One region of the Methylocystis iwaonis genome, then DNA from elsewhere that is predicted to be linked to it. Evidence: predicted binding sites of a transcription regulator. Region 1 holds the regulator's gene; each other region holds the start of a gene.
What was found. The regulator LexA, encoded in region 1, represses DNA repair genes until DNA is damaged. The targets are predictions, from matches to a motif close to TGTTCNNNNTGTGTTCNG.

Region 1 (7,916 bases):
CGCCAGCAAGAGCGCGCGCCGCGCCGCCGTATCGAGATGCGCGGACCAATTGGCGGCAAGCGCGCGCAGCGTCTCCGTCTCGCCGCGCTGGGCGAGCGCGTCCACGATCTCGCGATCGAGATCCGTGCGTTGCGCCAGCGCGCGCGCGAGCGCCGGCTCTCCCTGCCGCGCCGTTGCAAGCAGATGCTCGCGCGGCAGGCTCGGCGCGAAGGCCAAAGCCAGCTCCGCGCAAGCGCCGCCTTTCTCGAACAGGCGGGCGAAGATCGTCCGCGGGGTTTCCGCATAAAAGCACAGCGGCCGCACGACGCGGGCGACCGACCCCGCGTCGAGAAGATCGATGAGGCCGAGCGCGAGCTGTTCGAATTGCTTTATGTCGCCGATCGGATGCGCGGGTCGTTCAACGAATTGATCGACAACCACCCGCAAAAGCGAGGCGTCGGCAATTCGCCCGCGACTCTTGTCTGACTGCATGACGCGTCCACTACTCAAACACTTACGCAGATTTTGCTTTTCAAATTAACGTCCCGACGTTGACGGAACATTAACCGTCGCGGCTCCCTAATCGCAGTAACGCTTGATTCACCTTTTCTGCAGCGGTTGCGGAGAGTGATATGGGGGACGTCGTCGAGTTCCGGAAGCGCGAAAAAAGGTCGCGCCAAAGCAGCGAGCCGCCTATGGGCGACGCGCAAATCCTGTTCTTCCTCGGCGTGCGCTATCTCCATATGGAAGAGCCGCAGGGCGTCGAAGGCGGCGCCTCTCCCACCCATGGCCGCGGCCCGAGCGGCGGCAAAAGACGCAAGGGCCGCGCGAGCGCGTGAGCGCATTTTAGCCTGCCGATAAACTGGCGTTGGCGCCCCTCGCGCTTCGAGACGCCTGCTGCGCAGGCTCCTCAGCAGGAGGGGCTTCTGCATCGGCGCCAAATATTTAGGCCTCTTCCTGAGGAGCGAGCAAAGCTCGCGTCTCGAAGGACGAGGCCGCCTCGGAGCTTTGCCGACAAACCGACACGGTTCTTCCTATAACCAGGGCGTGGCGCGCCGGCAGAATCCGCATTAACCTTATCCTGAGTCATCCGAACCCAGGGCGTTGGCGTGAGCGAGGCGACGCGCGCGGCCGAGAGAGACGAGCGCGAGGGCGCCCTCGCCCTCCGGCTCGCGCCGCACGCGCGAAGGCTCGCGAGCGCCCTGCGCGACGCCTATGCGCAGGAAACCGAGCTGCGGCGCCCTTTCCTGTGGCGCGCCGTCGCGACCGGCGCGGGCGTCGTCCTTTATTTCGCCGCCGAGCGTGAACCGTCTCTCTTTTTATGCCTCGGCGCGCTGACGGGTTTTGGCGCGCTCGCCTTCGCCACGCGCCGCCACGCCCGCGCATATGCGCTCTTTCTCGCGCTCGCATTGGTGGCCGCGGGCTTTACCTCCGGCGCCTGGCGCGCCGCGCGAGTCGCCGCGCCGATCGTGCCGCGCGTGGGCGTCGGCGAGCTCACCGGCTTCGTCGAAGAAATCGACCCGCGCCGCGCCGGCGCGCGCTTCGTGCTGCGGGTTGCAAGCGCCGAAGGTCTGCCGGGCGGCGTGGCTCCCTCCCGCGTGCGGCTCACCATGCGCGGCGAGCCGAATTTCGCCGCGGGCGATTTCATCGCCTTGAAGGCCCGGCTGATGCCGCCGGCCCGCGCGGCGCTTCCCGGCGGCTACGACTTCTCCCGCGACGCCTTTTTCGCGGGGCTGGGCGGCGTGGGCAATGCGCTGGGGCGGATCGAAACCATGCCGCCGCCCGATCCTGCGCCGCTGTCGTTGCGCTTTTTCGCCTCGGTCGATCGCATCCGCAACGCTTTGGCGCTGCGCGTCTACAAGACGATTGGCGGCGACGCGGGCGCCATCGCCGCCGCCATGGTGACCGGCAAGCGCGATTTTCTGTCGGAAAGCGCGAAGGATCTCATCCGCCGGGCCGGCATTTTCCACATCGTCACCATCTCCGGCATGCAGATGACGCTTGTCGCCGGCATTTTCTTCGTCGGCCTGCGGCGCTTGCTGGCCATGTCGCAGGCGCTCGCGCTCAACTATCCGATCAAGAAATGGGCGGCGGCGCTCGCGATGATCGGCGCTATTCTCTACGATATCGGCACGGGGTCGCGCGTCGGCACGGAACGCGCGCTGGTCATGACGCTGATCATGCTCGGGGCGGTGTTGTTCGACCGCCCCTCGCTCTCCATGCGCAATCTCGCGCTCGCGGCCTTCGCCGTCATGGCCGTCGAGCCCGAGGCGATCATGGGCGCGAGCTTCCAGCTTTCCTTCGCCGCCGTCGCGGCGCTCATCGCCATCTACGAATGGCGCGGCGAGCAGCTCACCGAGAGAAGCACGCGCACGGCTGGGGTCGGCCTGCGCAGCCGCCTCGCCGCGGGGCGAGAGACGATCGCCGAGCGTCTGCTGCATGGGCCGGGCGCGGCGCTTGTCGCAACGCTTTGCGCGACCTCCGCCACCGCCTCCTTCATGGCCTATGATTTCCACGAGTTGAGCCCTTATGTGCTCATCGGCAATCCGATGACGCTGATGGCGATCGAGTTCTTCGCCGTGCCCTGCGCTTTGATCGGCGCGGCGCTCTATCCCTTCGGCCTCGACGGTTTCATCTGGCGCTACCTCGAGATGGGGATCAATCTCGTGATCTGGCTCGCCGGCCTCATCGCCAACGCGCCTGGAGCGAGCCTGCATGTGAAGGCCTTCGCGCCCTGGGCGATGGTCTTTCTGGCGCTCGCCGTTCTATCGGCGGTTCTGTGGCGAACATGGATGTGGCGGGCGACGGCGATCCCGCTCGCTTTGATCGGCCTTATGGGCGCGACCAACGCCGAGCGCTTCGACATCGCCATTCCCGCGACCGGAGAGGCGGCCGCTCTGCGCCGGCCGTCGGGCGAGCTCGCGCTGCTCGGCAAGAAGCCCGGCGCCTTCGCCGCGGAACAATGGCTGCGCGCCGACGCGGACGCGCGCGCCGTCGACGAGGCGAAAGCGGCGTCCTGCGACGACTATGGCTGTATCGGCAAGGCCGCCGACGGGAGGATCGTCGCATTGGCGACGTCACGCGCAGCGCTTCTCGAAGACTGCGCCCGCGCCGCAATCATCGTCACGCCGCTGCGGGCGCCGGAAGGCTGCGAAGCGCCGATCGTGATCGACCGGCGCAAGCTCGCCGAAACCGGCGCGGTCTCGCTACGCATTCTGGAAGGCGGCGCGCTCGCGTGGACGACGGCGCGAGGCGTCGACGAAGACCGGCCCTGGTCGCCGAAACCCGCGCAGCAGATCAGACGCGCGGTGGCGCAGGAGGATGAAAGCGCTGAGGAAGCGGAGCTTGCGGAGCCGCTGGAGTAATCGCGTGAGAGGCGGATTGGGAATCCTTGCGAAAACCACCGCCGTCATTGCGAGCGAAGCGAAGCAATCCAGAGCCGCGACGGCTGCCCTGGATTGCTTCGTCGCTTCCTCGCAATGACGGCGGGGTGACTGTGGATGTCAGTACTTCCGCAGCAAGCTCACCAGCTTGCCCTGGATGCGCACCTTGTCCGGCCCGAAAATGCGCGTCTCATAGGCGGGGTTCGCCGCCTCCAGGGCGATCGAGGCGCCGCGCTTGCGCAGCCGCTTCAACGTCGCTTCCTCGTCCTCGATCAGCGCGACGACGATGTCGCCCGTGTCGGCGTAGTCCTGTTTCTTGATGACGACAGTGTCGCCGTCCAGAATACCAGCCTCGATCATGGAGTCGCCGCGCACTTCCAGCGCGAAATGCTCGCCGCTCGACAGCATCTCGGGCGGCAGGCTGATGGTATGGCTGCGGCTTTGGATGGCGGAGATCGGCGTGCCGGCGGCGATGCGGCCCATCACGGGAATCGCCACCTGTTGATTCGCCTCGTCCTCCCCGCGCTCGTGCAGCGGCCGAACGCGGCCCAGATTGCCTTGAATGACCGAAGGCGAGAACTTCCCGCCGCGCGCGGCCCCGCCGCCCCTGGGCGTCGCCGATTCGGGCAGCCGCAAAACCTCGAGCGCGCGGGCGCGATTGGGCAGGCGCCGGATGAAGCCGCGCTCCTCGAGCGCGAGAATAAGACGATGAATGCCGGACTTCGAGCGCAGATCGAGCGCGTCCTTCATCTCGTCGAAAGACGGCGGAACGCCGGTTTCCTTCAGCCGCTCGTGGATGAAACGCAGCAGATCGCTCTGTTTCTTTGTCAGCATAATCCGCCCCTCGCGACACGAACCGCCGCGCGCCTCGCCCTCAGGCCGCGAGCCTCAAAACAAATCATGAACGATTTATAGGCGTTCCCTGTGCGTTCCGCAACAACTATTGCCGAGGCCGGGTTAACAAAGGCTTTTCAAAAGGAAAGCCGCGCCCGAACGGGTAGCGCTCAATTATTCACAAAGTGGCGATGACGCCCCTCGTGCTTCGAGACGCCTGCTGCGCAGGCTCCTCAGCATGAGGGGCTTCTGCATCCGCGCCAAACACTTAGGCCTCATCCCGAGGAGCGAGCGAAGCTCGCGTCTCAAAGGACGAGGCCGCCTCGGAGCATTACCGACAAACTGAGTCGCGCCCGGACGGGGGGCGGCGCCCTACTTCTTCGGGTTGAGCGCCTTCTTGATCGACGCCGTCGGCCCGTTTTCATCAGCCAAAGCCGACATTTCGCGATGGTGCTCCGGCGCAAGCGCCCGAACGACGGTCGAGGCTTCATGGCTTTGCGCCGCGGCCTTGGCGGCGGCCATGGTCACGACCGGGGATTTCGTCGCAAGCTGCTGGGCGGATTTGTCCACGGCGCGCGCCGGCTTCTCTTCGAGCGCGATTTCCGTCGGCCCCGTCAGCGCCTCGGGCCGGCTGGCCTCTCCCGCCTTCGAGGCGAAGCTCGGATGCTGGCCGCCGTCCTCATAGACGACGCGCACCGGCTTCACGCTCTGGGAAAGCTCGGCGATCTTCTCGTCGTCCTTGGCGGCCTTGGCGGAGACGCTGGCGACGAGCTCGGGATCGCGTTTGAGGGGCGGACAGGCGGAGACCGGGTCCATGGCGCCGCTCGGCGTCGCATTGAAGACATAGCGGCGACCGCAGAAAGCCACCTGCGGCTCCTGCTTCGTCACCTCGAAAACGTCGTTGCCTTCCTTGAGATTCTTCCAGAAGCCGATATTCGCGTCCAGCCGATGCTTGGCCAGATTTTCCGCCGTCATGCGGAACGGATAGGACTGCATCTGGATCGCGCGCTGGCCGCCGTCGAAGCTCGAGCGGGCGATGGCGTAGATCTCGGCGATCTGCGCGTCGGTCATGGAGAAACAGCCGGCCGACGAACAGGCGCCATGCACCATGATCGTGCCGCCCGTGTGGCCCAGGGCGCGGTCGAGCTGGTTCGGATAGCCGACGTTGAAAGACAGATAATAGGACGAATTCGGGTTCATCTGGGCCGGGGTGATCGAATAGAAGCCCTCCGGCACCTGACGGTCGCCTTCCTGCGTCTTCGGGCCGAGCTGACCCGACCAGCGGCACATGGGGAAGGTCTTGAGGTGGATGTAATTCCCGTCCGCGCCCTGTTTCCAGATTTCGAGCTCCGCCTCTTTCTTATAGGCGCGGATCAGCATCGGCGCTTCTTTGGTGGTGCCGAGCTGCGCCATCTTGGCGAGCGTCTCCGGCGGCACGGGCGCGAGCGAGCGATGCGACAGACCGCTGTCCTGGCAGGCGGAAAGCGACAGGCCGGCGAAAGCGACGGCGACCGCGGCCGGCTTCAAGATCCGATGTTCCATGCGCTCAGCTCCCCTTAGCGCCCCGGCGCCCGCGCATTTTGTCGGTCGCGAGCCGTCGGGCCCGCCAGATGAATGCGAGCTTGAGGGCTCGCGGTTCAAGATTGTGCAACTGCAGGATGTTTACGCTGCGTTGCGTAACTCGATTCTTACCGGGCGCAGACTCTTTGCCGCCCGTCCGGCAAGCTAACGAGCAGAATGGGACCAGAAAGTGTCCAAACCCCTCGCCACCCCAGGAAAACGCTGCAATTCGATTTGTTTACCTTAACTTTTGGCTTCTATCTTGCGGCCCATGTTAAGGAATTTGTCCGCCCGCGCGGCGCGTAGCTGCTCGCGCGAGAAATTGGCCAAACGGGACAACTCCGACCAGATGGCCTCGCCCACTGCGGCGATGGCGGCGGCGGGATCGCGATGCGCGCCGCCGGCGGGCTCGGAGACGATCACGTCGATGATGCCGAACTTGAGCAGATCCTGCGCGGTGATTTTCATGCTGGTCGCAGCTTCCTGCGCCTTGCCGGAGTCGCGCCACAGGATGGAGGCCGAGGCCTCGGGCGAAGCGACCGTATAGACGGCGTGCTCCAGCATCAAAACCTTATTGGCCGCGGCGATGGCGATGGCGCCCCCGGAGCCCCCTTCGCCCACGACGACGGCCACATTCGGCACGCCGAGCGACAGCGACACATCGGTCGAGCGCGCGATCGCCTCGGCCTGGCCGCGCTCCTCGGCGTCGATGCCCGGAAACGCGCCCGCCGTGTCGACCAGCGAAATCACCGGCAATCCGAAACGATCGGCAAGCTCCATGAGCCGCACGGCTTTGCGATAGCCCTCCGGCCGCGCCATGCCGAAATTATGCGCGAGCCGGCTCGCCGTGTCGGAGCCCTTCTCCTGGCCGATCACGCAGACGGATTCGCCCTTGAAACGGCCGAAGCCGCCGACAATGGCCGAGTCCTCGCCAAACAGCCTGTCGCCCGCGAGCGGCGTGAACTCGGTGACGAGCTGCTTGACGTAATCCGAGAAATGCGGCCGCTGCGGATGGCGCGCGACCTGAATCTTCTGCCAGGGCGTCAACACTGCATAAAGATCGCCAAGCGCCTTCGCCGCCTTGGCCTCGAGCTTGCTGAGCTCCTCCGCGATCGAGACGCCGTCGCCCTTGTCGGCCAGCGCCCGCAGCTCCTCCACTTTGGTTTCGAGTTCGGCGACGGGCTTTTCGAAGTCGAGATAGGAGCGCATGAGCGGTTGGATTTCCTGCCGGTTATTGGTGGCGCCCGGCGGCCTCTCGGGCGCGCGCAAACTCGCTGCATCGGCGCGGGAAGTCAAGAAAGGTCGGCGTTGCGGCGTTCTTCCTGCAATAGCAGCGTTTGGCGCAATCCGCCCGGCGCGGTAAAAGTCTGCGAGACATTGGAGCAATTGCGTGAGCTCGACCTTCGCCCCCGAAAGCCATTTCATCACCGCCCGCGATGGCCTGCGCCTGCATTATCGCGACTACCCCTGCCCGGCCGCGACGCGGCTGCCGTTCGTGTGCCTGCCGGGGCTCGCGCGCACGGCGGATGATTTTTGCCTCGTGGCCGAAGCGGCGCAGCAATCGGGCCGGCGCGTGCTCGCGCTGGATTATCGCGGACGCGGGCGCTCCGAGTGGGACAAGGACTGGCGCCGTTACAATCCCGACGTCGAAGAAGAGGACATCTTTGCCGTTCTCGCCGACGCCGGCGTCGCCAGGGCCGTCTTCTTCGGCACCTCGCGCGGCGGGCTTCACACGATGCGCCTCGCGCGCGCCCGGCCGGGATTGATAAGCGCCGCGATCCTGAACGACATCGGCCCCGTGATCGAAAAGAAAGGCCTGCTGCTGATCAAGGGCTACGTCGGCAAAATGCCGCCGCTCCAGAAAATGAGCGACGCCGCCGCGCTGATGCGCCTGACCGCAAGCGTGGCCTTCCCCGCGATCACGCCCGAGCAGTGGGAAATCTTCGCGCGCCAGACCTTCGAAGAAAGGGACGGCAAGATCGCGCTGCGCTACGATCCCGAGCTTGCGCATACGCTCGACGACATCACGCCGGAATGCGAGGTCGAGGATTTGTGGGAAGCCTTCGCGGCTCTCGCCCAGCACCCCATACTCGCGCTGCGCGGCGAGACCTCGAACATCCTCTCCATCGAAACCTTCGCTGAAATGGCGCGACGCGCGCC
Region 2 (7,916 bases), 1.2 Mb from region 1:
GCGCGTGCGACAGGGTGGCGACCGCGCGGACCATGGCCGCGAGCGATGCTTGTCGGATGTTGATGGCGTCGATCTCAGCGGGCGTGACGAAGGCGATGCTGACGGCGATCGCCTTTTCCATAATCCGCTCGAATGCGGCTTCCCGCTCTTTCTGGTTCAGGCCTTTCGAGTCGTCCAACCCGCGCGGGAGGCGCTTTGGATCGAGAATGACCGCGGCGGCGGCCACCGGCCCGGCGAGCGGGCCGCGCCCGACTTCGTCCACGCCGGCGACCGGCCAGATTCCCTGCCGATGCAACCGGCCTTCGATGCGGAAGTCGGGGCCGGCGCTCATGGCGCAACGCCAGAATGAAAGGGCCGGGTGAAATTTCGGTCGGTCATGTGCATGGCGATCTAAAAAGCGGCTGGCCGTCTTATTGGCAATGAAAAATTCGCGGCTCGCCCGCTCAAAAGAGGCTGAGCTGCTGAGGACCTCGGCGCGGCGGCTCGAAGAGGTCCGTTCGCAATTTGAACGTCGAGTTCGAAAAGCCGAGACGCTTGGCGGCGAGCTCGAAACGCCGGCCGAGCATCCACGCGTAAGGCCCCTCGCCTGTAAAGCGTTTGCCGAAGGTCGGATCATATAGCTTGCCGCCGCGCGTCGAGCGCACGAGCGACAGGGCGCGGCGGGCCTTGTCGGGGAAATTGGCGACCAGCCACTCGCTGAAGAGATCGCGCACTTCGAGCGGCAGACGCAGCATGATGTAGCCGGCCTCGCGCGCGCCGGCGGCGTGGGCGCGGGTGAGGATCGCCTCGATCTCGTCGTCATTGATGGCGGGAATGATCGGCGCGGCCATCACGGCGACCGGCACGCCGGCGGCGGCGAGCTTTTCCATGGCGTCGAGCCGGCGCTCAGGCGTGGCGGCGCGGGGCTCCATGATCCGGGCAAGGCGTGGATCGAGCGTCGTCACCGAAAAAGCGACCTTGGCGAGCCCGTCTTTCGCCATCGGGGCCAGAAGATCGAGATCGCGCAAGACGAGCGCCGATTTCGTCACGATCGCAACCGGATGTTTCACGCGCGCCAGAACTTCCAGAATGGAGCGCATGATGCGGTGGCGCTTTTCAGAAGGCTGATACGGATCGGTGTTCGTGCCGATGGCGATGACTTTCGGCGCGTAATTTTGAGCCGAGAGTTCGCGCTCCAAAAGCTGCGCCGCGCCTTCTTTGACGAAAATTTCGGTCTCGAAATCGAGCCCCGGCGAAAACCCCATATAGGCGTGCGTCGGCCGCGCGAAACAATAAACGCAGCCATGCTCGCAGCCGCGATAGGGGTTGATCGAGCGATCGAAAGCGATGTCGGGAGAATCATTCTTCGTGATGATCGAGCGCGGCTTTTCGACGTGAATGTTGGTCTTCAGCGCCTCCAGGGTCTCGAGCGAGCCCCAGCCGTCGTCCGCTTCCTCGCGGATTTCCTTTTCATAGCGGCCGCTGCGCTTCGACAGCGAACCGCGCCCGCGCCGCCGCTCGGGGTCGACCAGCGCGCCGATTTGCGCCTGCGCATCCGTCGAGATTTCAGCGAGCCGACCCATGATCCACTCCCGACAAAACGGCCCCTAAGGGGAGGCCGGCCGGAGCCGGCCTCCCGTGATCGCGACTTTGGGGACTTGACGCCCCGCCGCGGCTCGACCTGCCGAAGCGGAACATAGCGCGAATAAAGAACGAATAAAGAACATTCTCGGAGCATGCAAGAGGGTTTAAGATGAAGTTAAGGGCTCACTGCTGGCAAAGCGTCCGGCGCGGCCGGTGGACCAGCAGGGATCGAAAGCAAACGAACGCCCGTCATTGCGGGCGAAGCGAAGCAATCCAGGGCCGCGGTGGCTGCCCTGGATTGCTTCGTCGCCTTGGGCTTCTCGCAATGACGGCCTTGAGACTTGCGACACAAAAAAAGAGGCGACGCTTGCGCGCCGCCTCCATGCGTTTCGTTGCGAGGTTCGCTCAGCGAACCAGAATGTTCTTGAACTGCCAGGGATCGCTCGTGTCGATGTCCTCCGGGAACAGGCCGGGGCGGCCTTCGAGCGGCGTCCAGTCGGTGTAATAGCCCTTCACCGGCCCGAGATAGGGCAGTTGCACTTCGAGGCAGCGCTTGTAGTCGACTTCGTCCGCCTCGACGATGCCGGCTTCCGGATTCTCGAGCGCCCAGACCATGCCGGCGAGCGCGGCGGAAGACACCTGCAGGCCGGTGGCGTTCTGATAGGGCGCGAGGTCGCGGGTCTCTTCAATCGAGAGCTGCGAGCCGTACCAATAGGCGTTCTTGGCGTGGCCGAAGATCAGCACGCCCAGCTCGTCGATGCCGTCGACGATCTCGTGCTCGTCGAGGATCTTCCAGCTCGGCTGCATCTTGCCGGCGGCGCCGAAGATTTCGTGCAGCGACAGAACGGCGTCATTGGCCGGATGATAGGCGTAATGGCAGGTCGGCCGGTAGGCGACATTGCCCGCGCCGTCGCGCACCGTCAGGTAATCGGCGATCGAAATCGCCTCATTATGCGTGACGAGGAAGCCGAATTGCGCGCCGGGCGTCGGGCACCAGCTACGCACGCGGGTGTTGGCGCCGGGCGAAAGCAGATAGATCGCAGCGCCGCAGCCGGCAGCATGGGTGCGGCCGATGTCCGGCAGCGACTTCTCATGCGTGCCCCAGCCCAGCTCGGCCGGCTGCATGCCTTCCGAGACGAAGCCCTCCACCGACCAGGTGTTGACGAAGACATTCTGCGGCTTGGGGTCACGCGCCCGCTGCGTGTCGCGTTCGGCGATATGAATGCCCTTGACGCCGAGCTTCTGCGCCAGCGCGCCCCATTCGGCGCGGGTCGTCGGCTCCTTGTCGAAGACGCCCGTGTCCTTGGCGATGTCGACGAGCGCCTGCTTGACGAACCAGGACACCATGCCGGGATTGGCGCCGACGCAGGAGACGGCGGTCGTGCCGCCCGGGTTCTTGCGGCGCTCTTCAAGAACGGTCTCGCGCAGCGCGTAGTTCGTGCGCGCGTCATTGCCCATGTTCTTGTCGAAATAGAAGCCCGGCCAGGGCTCAATGACGGTGTCGACGTAAAGCGCCTTCAGCTCGCGCGCGAGCTTGATCATGTCGAGCGAGGAGACGTCGACGGAGAGATTGACGATGAAGGCCTGTCCGCCGCCCTTGGTGAGAAGCGGCGTGAGCACTTCGCGATAATTTTCGGGGGTGAGCTTTTCTTTGAGAAAAGCGATGCCGCGTTCATCGAGCAGCCGGCGGTGCGTATCGACCGGGTCGATGACGGTGAACCGGCTCTTGTCGAAGTCGAAATGGCGCTCGATCAGGGGCAAGATGCCGCGTCCGATGGAGCCGAAGCCGATCAGGACGATCGGGCCGGTGATTTTGCCATAGACGGGCCATACGGACATTTACTCTTGCCTCCTTGTGCGAATGGTGCGCCGCGATAAAGCAGGCGCGGGCGTCTTAATCAAGTATCGCGCCGGTTTATTGCGTCGCCTGCGCTTGACCTCGAGCGCCTGGCGCCCAAAATCCTGAGCATTCCGACAGGAGCAAGCATGGAACGGCCCGCGCGCCATGACGTCTCACCCGAGGCGATCGCCCCGACGGCCGACGTGCGCCCTGAGCCTGCCAAGGTCGCCAAGCCGGCGGGGCCGCAGAAGGCCCGGCCGGTGAAGCTGCTTGCGACCGACACGGTCGAGGACGCCGCCGTCTGCGTCTTTTCCTCCGCGCTCGACCATTTCGAGGCCAATGCGCCGGTCTTTCTGGCCGAGGAGCTGGCGGAAAGCGTGCATCAAATGCGCGTGGCGCTACGGCGTTTGCGGGCGGCGATCGGGACGTTCCGGGACGCGCTGGCCGGCCCTGCCCTCGCCGCGGCGCGCGATCGGGCCAAAACGCTTGCCTCAACTCTCGGGCAGGCGCGCAATTGGGACGTTTTCCTCGACATGCTCGCGGAGGGCCCCGGCGCGTCGCTCAAGGACGAAGCGAGCTACGAAGCGCTTCTCGCCGAGATAAATACGCGCCGCGCCAAGGCCTATCGCGCCGCGCGCGCGGCGGTCGAGGGACCGGAGGCGCGCGCTTTTCTTGCCGAATTTCGCGAGGCGATCGCCAAGCGCAATTGGACCGCGCAGCCGGAGGCCCGCGAAGAGGGTTCGGCGAAGGACTTCGCACAAGCAGCCCTCACCAAGCTGCGCAAGCGCGTCGTAAAGAAAGCCAAGGGTCTCGCCGAGCTGACGCCCGAGGAGCGGCATCAGGTGCGCATTGCTTTGAAAAAAGCGCGCTATGGCGCGGAGTTTTTCGAGAGCCTGTTTGCGCATGTCGACGACGCCGAGGAATTCTCCGCCGCGCTCGCCAAGCTGCAGGACGGGCTTGGCGACTATAACGACATGGAGACGGCGAATACGCTGCTCGACGAGATCGACGCCGAGGGCGCCACGGTCCTGCGCGCCTCGGGCTTCGTGCGCGGCTGGTTCGCCCATGCGGCCCAGGCCGGCGCGGCGCATGCAAAGAAGAGCGAGAAGCGATTGAGGAAGCTGGAGCCGTTTTGGGAGTAGCGCTTGCCCCCTCCCTGTCCCTCCCCCGCTTCGCGCAGGGCTGTCCGGGGAAATCATAGGGCCGCGAGCTGGAGCTGCAGACTAGAGAAGTCTCGGCCGGGCTTGGGCCTGATTGGCGGCTTGTCGATAAGCGCGATCGGCCGGCGGTCGAAGAGGAAGCGGCCGACGAGCTCGGCGAAACGCAGTGCCGCCATGTCGATCTTGTGGACGCAGGCGGCGATGCGCAGCAGGGTGAAGGCGATCATCGCGGCGAAGAGCTGCAGGCGCACGGCGTTTTCGGCCTCGCCGATGAAGCTCTTGATGTTGAGATGCTGCTTGATCCAACGGAACAGCAGCTCGATTGCCCAGCGGCCCTTGTAGAGCGCGGCGATTTCCGCGGCCGGGCGGCGCATGTCGTTGACGATGAGGACGATGCGGCCTTTGGCCTCGTCTCTTTCCACGGTGATGCGCCGCAGCGGCATGGGCAGCTTGGAATCGCCTTTGCTGGCCAGCGCCACCTCCTCGTCGGCGATCACGGCGAAGCCGTCGCCCCGCGCGCTTTCGGGGTCGAGCGGGCGGGCGGCGATCGCCCGGAAGCGGGCGTTCGCCTTCGGCCGGGTGACGAAGAAAGCGCCTTGCGCGGCGATCTCGGTCCACCAGCGATAGTCGCAATAGCCTTTGTCGAAGACATAAGCGGCGCCCGGCTCGATATCGGTTTTCTTGCCGATCTCTATGTCGTTCACATTGGCGGGCGTGACTTCCGCGCGAAGGGGCCGATTGGCGCGCGGGTCATGGACCACGTGCATTTTGAGGCCGTGAGTGCGGCCGTTGGAGCGGGCGTAATCGAGGAATTTGCTCAAAGGGATGGGCGTCGAATCGATGAGGCGGATCATGTCCGCGCCCTCCCGGCGCGTATGACGGTCGAGCGCGCCGGAGAGCATGGCGAAGAGATCGGCGAAGACGGCGACGGGCCGGCGGGCGTTGGCGTCGGAAAGGGTCGTGCGCGCGAGCCGCCGCGTCCCGAGGTGATAATGCGCGCGCGCGTCGGCGTTGAAGGCGGGAACGAGGGCGCGCAGGCTGGAGACCCCGGCAAGCTGGGCGTAGATGAGCGCGACGAGGTGATCCCAGCTCTTGAAGGATTTGTCGTAGGCGTCGCCGCCATGCCGCTCGACGATCTGCTTGAAGGCGCGCCGATCGACCGGCTTGAGCAGTTGGGCGAATACAGTAGAGTGCACGGGCATGTCCGGTCCTTTTTTCCAGTCTCGACAACCGGAAAATACCCGACAACCGTCGGGAAAACCGGGCATGCGCCCGCGACCTTTCGACTCATTCCCCGGACAGCCCTGCGCTTCGCGGGAGAGGGGACGCTCACGATTAGCGTCGTTTATGAAGGCCACGCTCTGCTCCCTCTCCCGCGAAGCGGGGGAGGGTTGGGGTGGGGGCTCACCCCACAACCGCGACATTCCCATCGATCCGCCCGAGCACTCCATTGGGCAGGCGCGGTCCGCCGCCGAGGTAGCGGTTGCGGTCGCGCACCATTTTGGTCACCGCCGCGAAGTCGAGCTTGCCCGAGCCCAGCAGCGGCACATGCTCGACGAGCATGACTTCCGCCGGGATCGACAAATCCGACGCCTCCTTCGATTTGGCGTAGGCCGCGAAATCGGCGCGGGTGGCGTCCTTCTGCTGGGTGACGAGCACGATGCGCTCGCCCTTGCGCGGGTCGATCTCGGTCGCCGCCGCGGAGAGCGCCTTGGGCCAAAGCTCGCCGGCGAGCTGCTCGATGGCGGCGAGCGACACCATTTCGCCGCCGATCTTGGCGAAGCGCTTGGCGCGGCCCTTGATCGTCACGAAACCCTGCGCGTCGATCGTCACAATGTCGCCGGTGTCGTGCCAGCCGCCCTCCGGCGCCTGCAGCACGCCCGGCTTGTCCGCCATGAGATAGCCCATCATCACATTGGGGCCGCGCACGAGCAGGCGGCCGCCTTCCTCGACGCCGGGCACGGGTTCGAGCTTGACGTCGACGCCGGGCATGATGCGGCCCACGGTCCCGAATTTGTTGAACATCGGCGTGTTGAGCGCGAGCACAGGCGCCGTCTCGGTGACGCCGTAGCCCTCGAGAATGCGAATGCCGAAGTTCTCGCACCATATATCGCGGGTCGATTGCTTCACCGGCTCGGCGCCGGCGACGACATAGCGGATCGAGCGGAAGTCATAGGCGTGGGCGCTACGCGCATAGCCGGCAAGGAAGGTGTCCGTCCCGAAGAAGATCGTGGCGTTGGTGCCATAGATCAGCTCCGGCACAATCCGGTAGTGCAGCGGGGAAGGGTAGAAATAGACCGGCACGCCGGAGATGAGCGGCAGCATGAAGCCGATCGTCAGCCCGAAGCAGTGGAACACCGGCAGCACGTTGAACACCTTGTCCTGGCGGCCGAAGTCGATGCGCGCCGCCGCCTGGGCGGCATTGGCGAGCATATTGGCGTGCGACAGCGCGACGCCCTTGGGCGCGCCCTCCGAGCCGGAGGTGAACAGCACAGCCGCCATATCGCCCGCCTTGCGCGCGACGACCGGCTTTTTGAAGCGCAGCAGGGCGGTCAGCTTGTCGAATGACGAGACGCCGGCGCGCATGTCTTCGAGATAGACGAGCGCGACTTTCTCTTCCAATGCGGCGGCGAGCTTGTCGAGCCTGGCCTTCTCGATGAAGGCGCGCGAGGTGAGGATGGTCTTGACGCCCGCCGCTTCGCAGCCGGAGAGAATATTCGCGGCGCCGGCGGTGAAGTTGATCATGGCGGGAACGCGCCCCGCAGACGTCACGGCGAGGAAAGTCACGCCCGCGGCGTTGGCGTTCGGCAGCATGATCCCGACGCAATCGCCCGCCGTATCGATCTTCGCGATTTTTTCGCCCAGCACGCGGGCGCCGATGAGGATCCTTTTGTAGGTGAGCGCGCCCGTCAGCGGGTCTTCCAGCGCGACGCGCGAAAAACCATGCTTGTCGCCCGCCCGCACGACGGCCTCGAAAATCGTCTCGTCCTGCTTGGTCGTGCGGAAGATCATGTCCGACATGATCTGATAGAGCGCCGCGCCCGCCGCCATGCGCCGCGCCTTGCCCTTCAATTCCTCATCAACCGTGAGGCGCACCGGCTCCTGCATGGTGAGGGTGAATTTCGGGAAAAAGCGGCGGCGCGCCTGATCGCGCGTCAGGCGCGAGAAGATGGTCGCTTCCGGCCCGTCGATCTTCACCGGCACGATCATGGCCCCGGATTTCTCCGCGATCAGACCGGCGCCGTCATAGACCTTCATCAGGCTGCCGGTGACGGTGAGGCGCCCTTCCGGAAAAATCACCAGAGACTCGCCGGCCTTCACGGCGTTGATCAGCGTGCGCGTGCCGAGCGGCT
Region 3 (7,916 bases), on a different replicon from region 1:
GCGTAATGGCGTCCTTGCGAAGCTCGGCCAATAGGTTCGGCGACACGTTCGCGAGCTTGAGGCGGCGACGGACGGTCATATGAGAAACGCCGTGACGGTCGGCAATGGCTTCCGGCGTCAAGCCTTCTTCTCGTGCGAGGCGGCCGTATGCTTCGATTGCATCGGCGGGGTGCATATTCTCCCGCGAGGTATTCTCGATCAGCGAGACTTCGGTGGCGCTGGCGGCGGTCTCGTCAATCTCGCGGACGCGAACGAGAAAGTCAGCGGTAACAGGAACGCCATCAACGCTCGCCTTCTTCGATTTAAGGAGATTGAGCGCCTTGAGCCGGCGATTTCCAGCCGTGACGAAGTAGCAGTTTTTGGGGGCCTTCTCGCCGGGGCGCGGGCGGCGGACGGTGAGATTCTGCAAGAGGCCCATGGTCTGGATGGTGGCGGCGAGTCCTTCAATTCCTGCGTCGCTCTCATAGCGGCGCACGTTCTCGGGGTCGGCGCGAAGCTGGCTGAGCCGGATCGCCGAGACAGGTTCCTTGGTCGATTCGGACTGATTCTTGGTCGTCATGGCTCTCTCTCCAAAGGTCCAATGAATGCTTGCGGGGAGCAAGCGAGCGCCCGGTGACGCCCGCTGTGTTGATCGTTACGACTGTTCGTCGTCGCTCGCCTTGGGTGAGAGGAGGTCGAAATTGTTCACGATTATGTCGGTCGTGTAATGCTTCACGCCGTCCTTGCTGTAAGAGCCTTCGGCAATCCGACACTCGGCGTAAATGGGGTCGCCTTTCTTGACGTTGGCGACGACGAAATTGGCTATTTTCTCATTGAGAAAAGTCAGCGTAACCCAATCTGTTTCTTCGCGACGCTCGCCGCGAGAGTCTTTCCAAGAGCGGTTCGTTGCGACGGATAATTTGACGACCTTGCCAACGGTTCGCGGTTCTGCGCCGGTGTGACCACGAACGATAAAAAGGTTAGTAGAACGCATTTTCTCTCTCCATTTTTGAAAGATGTCTCATTGCCTCGTTACGTCCCTCAATATAGGGTCACTCTATTCCATCGTCAATGTAAAAAATGCGGCCAATGTGATTTTTCCTTTTGTTTTTATTTGTGTTCCGCGCTCGGATGTTCCTTGTTCGACGCGCCGCAGGCGTGGCGAAAAGCAGACGTTCCTCGTCCCGACGCCTTCGGCGTCAACGCCGCGCGCAGCGCGAGTCACCCGCAAGGGGCGTCGCTTGCGACGCAGTGCGTTTACGCGCTTGACCGCGCGAGTACGGCGTTATGCTGACGGGTCGAGACGAGAACGAAAAAATATGTGCGCCGAGGGCGCACGCCGCTTAGAATGCTTGCGCGATGGGATCGTTACCCGAAGGGCGGAGACCCGCAGGGGGCTCCGGGAGCGCCGACGGCGCGAGTAGAGCCCGGCCCGGAGGGCGCGCCAAACCGTTGGCGAGCGGATAAAAGCTGATATAGTGTTTGTCGATGGCGAAGGAGGCCACGATGCGAAAGATGCTTAAAAGATATTATGTCTGCAGTTTTCTTGTGGGATTGGTCGGGCTGTCGTCCCCTGCTTCTGCGCAGGACGCTTCCTTTGGTTGTAAGGTGTTTATGTGCGTGGCGTCGGGTAATTGGCAAAGCATCGAATATTGCGTGCCTTACGTGACAACTGCGATCGCTCAAGCGCAGCTCGGGATACCTTGGCCTGTATGCACGGAGGCGCTGACCGGCGCGGTATCCCAAGGGCTACAGAGCGGCAATTCCCAGAACGGGGGGTAGAGTTAGCCTTCTGAGGGGCCGTTAGCGCCAAGCAAGATGAACTGGTCGGCAATCAGTTCGCCGGAAAGCCTACCACGGGCAATTACAAGCTGACCGGGAGCAGCATATTTCTGGACATACCGTCGTGTGGAGTGATGAACGACGGCGACATGATTTTCTGCTGGCGCCTCGACGATGTCGCCGGCACGATCGCGGCGTAGATAGTTCGATCGCAAGCCCACACGAATTTTCCCCGGGAGGATAGCGATGTCGAAAATTGTTCCGAGGATTTGAAACTCTGCGAAGGCGTTGCCGGCATTTTGGAGAGAAGATCTCTGATGATCCATGAGACGAATTAGCCCTTGCGTAGAACCAGACGTACTATATCCTGACGCTATTAAATCGTCAATGCGAGAACAGGCGTCGCGTATGAGCGGTACCGCAGACAAGCGGCGAAGGCCAGCTTTTCAGATTTCAGACTGTTGAGTGGGTGCGCGTCCGCGCGGATGGTGCCGTGGAAAAAATCGGTTTGCCTCGCGTTCTGTGGTTGGAAAGGACTCGGGATGAGGAATCGCATCAGGTTGTTAGATCAGGACCGGCCAAACGAATTTCTAGAGGTCTAAGTGTTGGAAGCCGGGCGGGATGAATTGTTGTTGGCGGTGCCGAACACGATTGTTCATTTCAGGTTACGGCGTCGGGGTGACATGTTTGAAGGGAGCCTCGGCGGTCGGGCGTTCGCGTTTTCGAGTGACCATGGAAAAGTGGCAAAAACGAGAGGATAGAAATGAGGAAGGTATTTTTGGGATTTATGGTTTTTGCTGTCGCGGCGGGCGGGCTGGCGGGGTGTCAGTCTGCGCAACAGTCGGCGGCAAACGCGGAGATGACATGCGAAGCGGCCGGCTTACGGCCGGGGACGCGACGTTTCGAGCGGTGCGCGAACGTGAATTACGCGCAGAACCGGGCGCAAGCGAGTCAAACGGAAGCGGCGGTTGCGACGGCGGCGGCGGCTGGGGTGCTCGGTGGCGCGCTGGTCGGTGCGGCGGCGTCGCGCCCGGTTTACTACGGCCCCGCGTACTACCCTGTGTATCGGGCTCCGTACTGGTGGTGACGCAGTTACGCGCCGCGCACCCGCGCGGCGCGTTGGGCGGGGGTAATTCGAAGGCAAGGTCGATGGCGCATGGGTTATAGGGTGGTAAAGGTTGACGGGACGTGGTGCGTCGTAGCGGTGGTGTCGCGCGAGGCGTCGCAGGAGGCGGCGGAGGCTGCGTTGCTGGAATTTGCAGCATTGGGTCGGGCCTCGGGCAGGGTGCGGCAGGCAGCGCGTGAATTGTCGCCGGAGCGGATGAAGAGTTTCCTGGGGCGGCTGCCGGAGAAGGGCAAAAGAACCCCTGAAAGCATAGAGGCGTGGCTGCGGTCCCTGCCCTCGAGTTCGAAACACTGAGAGCGGGCTGTCCTATGAGCGATCAGGAAGGCTGTGAAAAGCAAATCCGGACATTGACGCGGTCGGCTTTGGCGAGGGCCATCTACCGGGAATGCCCAGGGCTGTCGCGGCGCGCGGCGCGCAGGATCTGTGATGAGGTTTTCGAAGAGATTATTGCGTGTCTCGATGAGAGCGGGTCGGTTCGTCTTCGTCAGTTTGGGAGTTTCATCGTTCGGAAGAAGCGCGCGCGTGTAGGCCGGAATTACGGGCGTGGGGTGTGAGATTACCGCTCGAAGGACGGTCTCTTTCAAGCCGTCGCCGGTGATGGTGGGCTTTGTGAATAAGGTAAGGCGGCGCGACCGCGGCGGGGATTACAGCGACGACGACGGGACGAAGACGCTCAAAAGTGAGAACCCGCCGCGGGACGACTCTGCGGGTCTTTTTGCGCCTGAAATTCCGACGACTGACAGCAGCGTTGGCGGGGAACGCGGCCAAGCGAGTGATGGGGGGTGCTCTACTAAGCCGCCCGCGAAGGTTCGATTAGCGCCGGATCATCGTCGCCGACGCCTGAGCGGTTCACCCGCGGCGATACGATCCATTCCTGCAGCGCATCCTCAGGCGGCGGCTGGAGAAGCTCCGCTGGATTCTCGCCCGCCATCCATGCCCCTGCGTCGCACCAAGCGAGAATGACGGGCATGCGGTCATGAAAGGCCCGCATCCACTCGTTCGCGGACCCTACGATGACAGTCGCGGACTCGAGAGGCTCTTTCGTCTCAGGATCGCGCCAGCACTCCCATAGGCCTGCAAAGGCCAGCGGGCGGCCGTCTCGCGCCGAAAAATAGTGGGGCGTCTTCGCGCCTGGTTTGCCGGTCCACTCGTAGAAGCCCGAGGCGGGGATAATGCAGCGGCGCGACTTGAACGCCGAGCGGAACATGGGCTTTTCCGCCACAGTCTCGGCGCGGGCGTTGAAGGTCGAGGGCAGCTCCCCCAGCGGTTTCTTCCACCACGACGGGACCAGGCCCCAACGCATCGGGACCAGCTCCCGGCCGGCCTTGCCCAGCCGTAGGACGTCAATCGGCGTGGTAGGCGCGATGTTGTAGCGCGGCCGCAGATTGCGCGCCGGGCCGACGACGCTCAGGAAGCGCTCGACCTCCGCCCATGTGTAGGATTGCGTGAACCGTCCGCACATGGCCGGAAGATACCGCACTGGCGGGGAACGCGGCAACGCCCCAGGGGCTTTTTGCGCCTGATAATCCGATGCCTGAATGCCATGTTGGCCGGCTGTCGCGCGATGAAACCCGGAACCTTCCAGCGCATGTCGCCCGTGCCATTGCCGGCGATTCGCTGCACAGCTTCGACGAGCTCGTGATCGAATATCCGCCCATAATCGCGGCCGGTCACGGCTCGCAGTTCGACATGGCCATCGTCGGTCTCCAGTGTCAATCAGCATTGAAATGGGACCCCAGCTCGGCGCCGAAAAGGGACCCCTTTTGCGAAGCGGTTCTGCGGTTATCGGCGTGACGGAGGGAGGGCGTAGCCCGACCGGAGTTACGCCGATAACCGCAGCGGCCTGAATGGGGCGACGGCGTCAGGCGCGGTTTTTGAAGCGCCAGCTTTCGTTGCCGGTTTCGACGATGTCGCAGTGATGGGTGAGGCGATCGAGCAGCGCGGTCGTCATCTTGGCGTCGACGAAGACGCTGGGCCATTCGCCGAAGGCGAGATTGGTGGTGACGATCACCGAGGTGCGCTCATAGAGCCGGCTGACGAGGTGGAACAGGAGCTGGCCGCCCGCCTGCGCGAAGGGCAGATAGCCGAGTTCGTCGAGAACAACGAAGTCCATGCGGGTGAGGTAGTCGGCGATGCGCCCCTGGCGTCCAGCGCGGGTCTCCGCCTCGAGGCGATTGACGAGATCGACCGTATTGAAGAAGCGCCCGCGCAGGCCGGCGCGAATGCAGCTTCGGGCAATGGCGATGGCGAGATGCGTCTTGCCAGTTCCTGTGCCGCCGACGAGAACAATGTTTCGCTGCTGACCGACGAAGGCCCCGCTGGCGAGATCGCGCACCAGGGTTTCGTTGACTGTCGCCCCGTCGAAGTCGAAGTCGTCGATGTCTTTCGCCAAGGGCAGCTTGGCGATCGTCATCTGATATTTGATCGAGCGGGCGTGCTTTTCGGCGATTTCGGCTTTGAGAAGGTCGCCCACGATCTGCGGCGGCTCATGCTGCCGCTTGATGCCCGTCGCCATCACCTCGTCGTAAGCGCTCCTCATGCCATGGAGCTTGAGTTCTCCCATCAAATCGAAGATTTGCGTGCGTTCCATCATCAGCCCGAACTCCTCAGTTGGTCGTATCTTGCGCAATCGGCGAGAGGGGCGTGCCGGAGCGTCAGGGCGTCCGGCGTGAGGATGGTCAGCGGCGGGCCGGGATCGCGGCGACGCGCCAGAATGTTGAGAATGACGTCGGCGGAATGAACGCCCTGATCAGCCGCCTCGGTGCAGGCGGCTTCGACCGCTGGCAGTCCGTCGTCGAGAACGGCGGCGAGGATTTTCACCATCTGCCGATCGCCGTCGGCGGAGCCCGCGAGCTTGCGGCGGATCTTCTCCATGGCGGACGGCAGCACCCAGTCCTTGAACGGCGCGCCGTTCCTCAGGGCGCCCGGCTTCCTCGCCAGCACGGGCACGTAATGCCAAGGGTCATAGGCCGTCTCGTCTCGGCCAAAGCGCCTACGGTGTTCGGCGACGACAATCCCGTCCTGCCGAATGATGATGCGGTCGGCATAGGCCTGGACTTCGACGGGCCGGCCCACGGCGCTGGCCTTCACCGAGTATTTGTTGCTGTCGAAGCGGACCAGGCAGGTCTTCGACACCGCCGCGCTCACCGCATGGAAGCCGTCGAAGCGGCCCCGCAACGGCACGAGCTTTGGGCGCTCCTCCTCGAAGGCCTCCCAGATTGTTTTATCGGCAATCTCGGGATGGCGATGCGCTTTGGCGTAGGCGACGCATTTGTCGAGCAGCCAGGCGTTCAACTCGTCGTAACTCTTAAACCTCAGACGCGGCGTGAAGAAGCGCTCGCGCACCAAGCCGACCTGGTTTTCGACCTGGCCTTTCTCCCAGCCAGACGCCGGCGTGCAGGCCACGGGCTCGACGAGGTAATGCCCGCACATCTGGAGGAAGCGGCGGTTGTATTGCCGCTCCTTGCCGACGAAGATCGTCTCCACCGCCGTCTTCATGTTGTCGTAGATGCCGCGCGCGCAAGCGCCCTTGAAAAAGGCGAAGGCGCGATCGTGCGCGTCGAACACCATCTCTTGCGTCTCGCGCGGATAGGCGCGGACGAACGGCATGCGGCTATGGCAAAGCCGCATGTGGGCGACCTTCACGGTCACCGTCGCGCCGTTCAGCACGACGACTTCGTGGCTCCAGTCGAACTGATAGGCCTCGCCCGGGGAAAAGGTCAGCGGCACATAGGCCTGGGCCAGGGCGGCGCCGCGTTCCTTGCGCCAGTTTTTCGCGTAGCGGCGGACAGCGTCGTAGCTTCCGTCATAGCCAATCCCGCGCAGCTCCTCGTAAAGCCGGACAAGCGTCAGCCGTTCCCGAGGCGCCTTTGCCTCGTTCTCCGATAGGAGCCCTTCCAGTTGCTCCCGCCAGGGGCCAATCTTGGGAAGCGGCTGCGTCTCGCGTTCGTAGCGGAACTCCGTCGCGTCCGACCGAACGACCTTGCGCACCACCTTCCGCGACACGCGCAGCTCGCGACAGATCTCCTTGATCGGCTTCTTCTGGGAAAAATAGGCGCGCCGTATCTTCGCAATCGTTTCCACAACCAGCATCCCAACCCCGGCCTCCCTCGAAAAAGGAGGCCAATGTGGACCCTCAGCCCCGGGGTCCCGATTGGATGCCGATCACCCCGAAAACGGGGTCCTTATTCCACGCCGATTCACACGCTCGGCATTATTCGCGTAACCAACTGGTGACCTCGTTGGTCGTCTACGCCCAACAACAGGGCGTGACGAGCTACACCGGCGTGGCAGAGAAGGCATGGTTCGAGCAAATTCAGAACTTTGGTTGGAAATGTCGCGCGCTTGGCCCTTGCAATGGCCTTGAGCCCACGGCTCTGGTCGCCCTGCAGATCGAGATTGAAGACGATACGCTGGCCCGGCTGCAGGACGGTGGCGTCTATGCGCCGTGTCAATTCCGTACGCTGTATTCGAGGGATGTGCTGAATGGTTGGGAGATGGGGCAATGATCGCTTCCGAACTCTTGAAGAGGCCAGTCGCCGAACTCTCACCGCACCTCGAAGGACTACGCAGACATGGATATTGCTTAGCGCGCGACATTCTGCCGGCTCCGACCCTGACCGCCCTCTCCGAGGACATCGGCGATTGTTTCGAAAACACCCCGTTTTGTCTTGGTGGTTTCTACGGCGAGCGAACCAAGCGTTTCGGCTCGCTGCTAGCTCGGTCGACGCATGCGGAGGCACTCGTCTGCCACCCGTTGATGCTCGGTCTAGCGGCGTCAATCCTGGGGCCGTGGTGCGACACCATTCAGTTGAACCTGATGCAGGCGATCGAGTTACATCCAGGGGCGCTGCCACAATTTCCGCACCGAGATCAGGACATGTGGCGCGGCCCTGTGGGTGCGGTCGAATATCTTGTCAACGTCATCTGGCCCTTGACGTCTTTTAAGGAGTCGAACGGGGCGACCATCATCTGGCCCGATAGCCATGGTGTGCAGGCGCTCGAACCGACCCCTACTTACGCTCCAATC

Region 2: the regulator LexA is predicted to act here: its motif matches at 1,688-1,705, upstream of QMG84_RS00840 (PA0069 family radical SAM protein).
Region 3: the regulator LexA is predicted to act here: its motif matches at 1,086-1,103, upstream of QMG84_RS19485 (single-stranded DNA-binding protein).

The regions. Positions count from the first base shown of each region.
Region 1 covers NZ_AP027142.1:1,354,447-1,362,362, reverse strand. The annotation lists gene QMG84_RS06505 (DUF2336 domain-containing protein) at 1-471, opposite strand, end outside; gene QMG84_RS06500 (hypothetical protein) at 675-818, shown strand; gene QMG84_RS06495 (ComEC/Rec2 family competence protein) at 1,089-3,344, shown strand; gene lexA (transcriptional repressor LexA) at 3,483-4,196, opposite strand; gene QMG84_RS06485 (L,D-transpeptidase family protein) at 4,569-5,738, opposite strand; gene QMG84_RS06480 (acetyl-CoA carboxylase carboxyltransferase subunit alpha) at 6,000-6,965, opposite strand; gene QMG84_RS06475 (alpha/beta fold hydrolase) at 7,147-7,916, shown strand, end outside.
Region 2 covers NZ_AP027142.1:166,046-173,961, reverse strand. The annotation lists gene rnhB (ribonuclease HII) at 1-331, opposite strand, end outside; gene QMG84_RS00840 (PA0069 family radical SAM protein) at 444-1,562, opposite strand; gene QMG84_RS00835 (homospermidine synthase) at 1,969-3,402, opposite strand; gene QMG84_RS00830 (CHAD domain-containing protein) at 3,550-4,545, shown strand; gene QMG84_RS00825 (IS4 family transposase) at 4,599-5,765, opposite strand; gene QMG84_RS00820 (acyl-[ACP]--phospholipid O-acyltransferase) at 5,968-7,916, opposite strand, start outside.
Region 3 covers NZ_AP027144.1:47,843-55,758, forward strand. The annotation lists gene QMG84_RS19480 (ParB/RepB/Spo0J family partition protein) at 1-559, opposite strand, end outside; gene QMG84_RS19485 (single-stranded DNA-binding protein) at 635-973, opposite strand; gene QMG84_RS19490 (hypothetical protein) at 1,764-2,087, opposite strand; gene QMG84_RS19495 (HU family DNA-binding protein) at 3,196-3,441, shown strand; gene QMG84_RS19500 (SOS response-associated peptidase) at 3,678-4,349, opposite strand; partial or broken gene QMG84_RS19505 (DUF932 domain-containing protein) at 4,451-4,600, opposite strand; gene istB (IS21-like element helper ATPase IstB) at 4,749-5,477, opposite strand; gene istA (IS21 family transposase) at 5,480-6,979, opposite strand; gene QMG84_RS19520 (hypothetical protein) at 7,129-7,395, shown strand; gene QMG84_RS19525 (phytanoyl-CoA dioxygenase family protein) at 7,392-7,916, shown strand, end outside.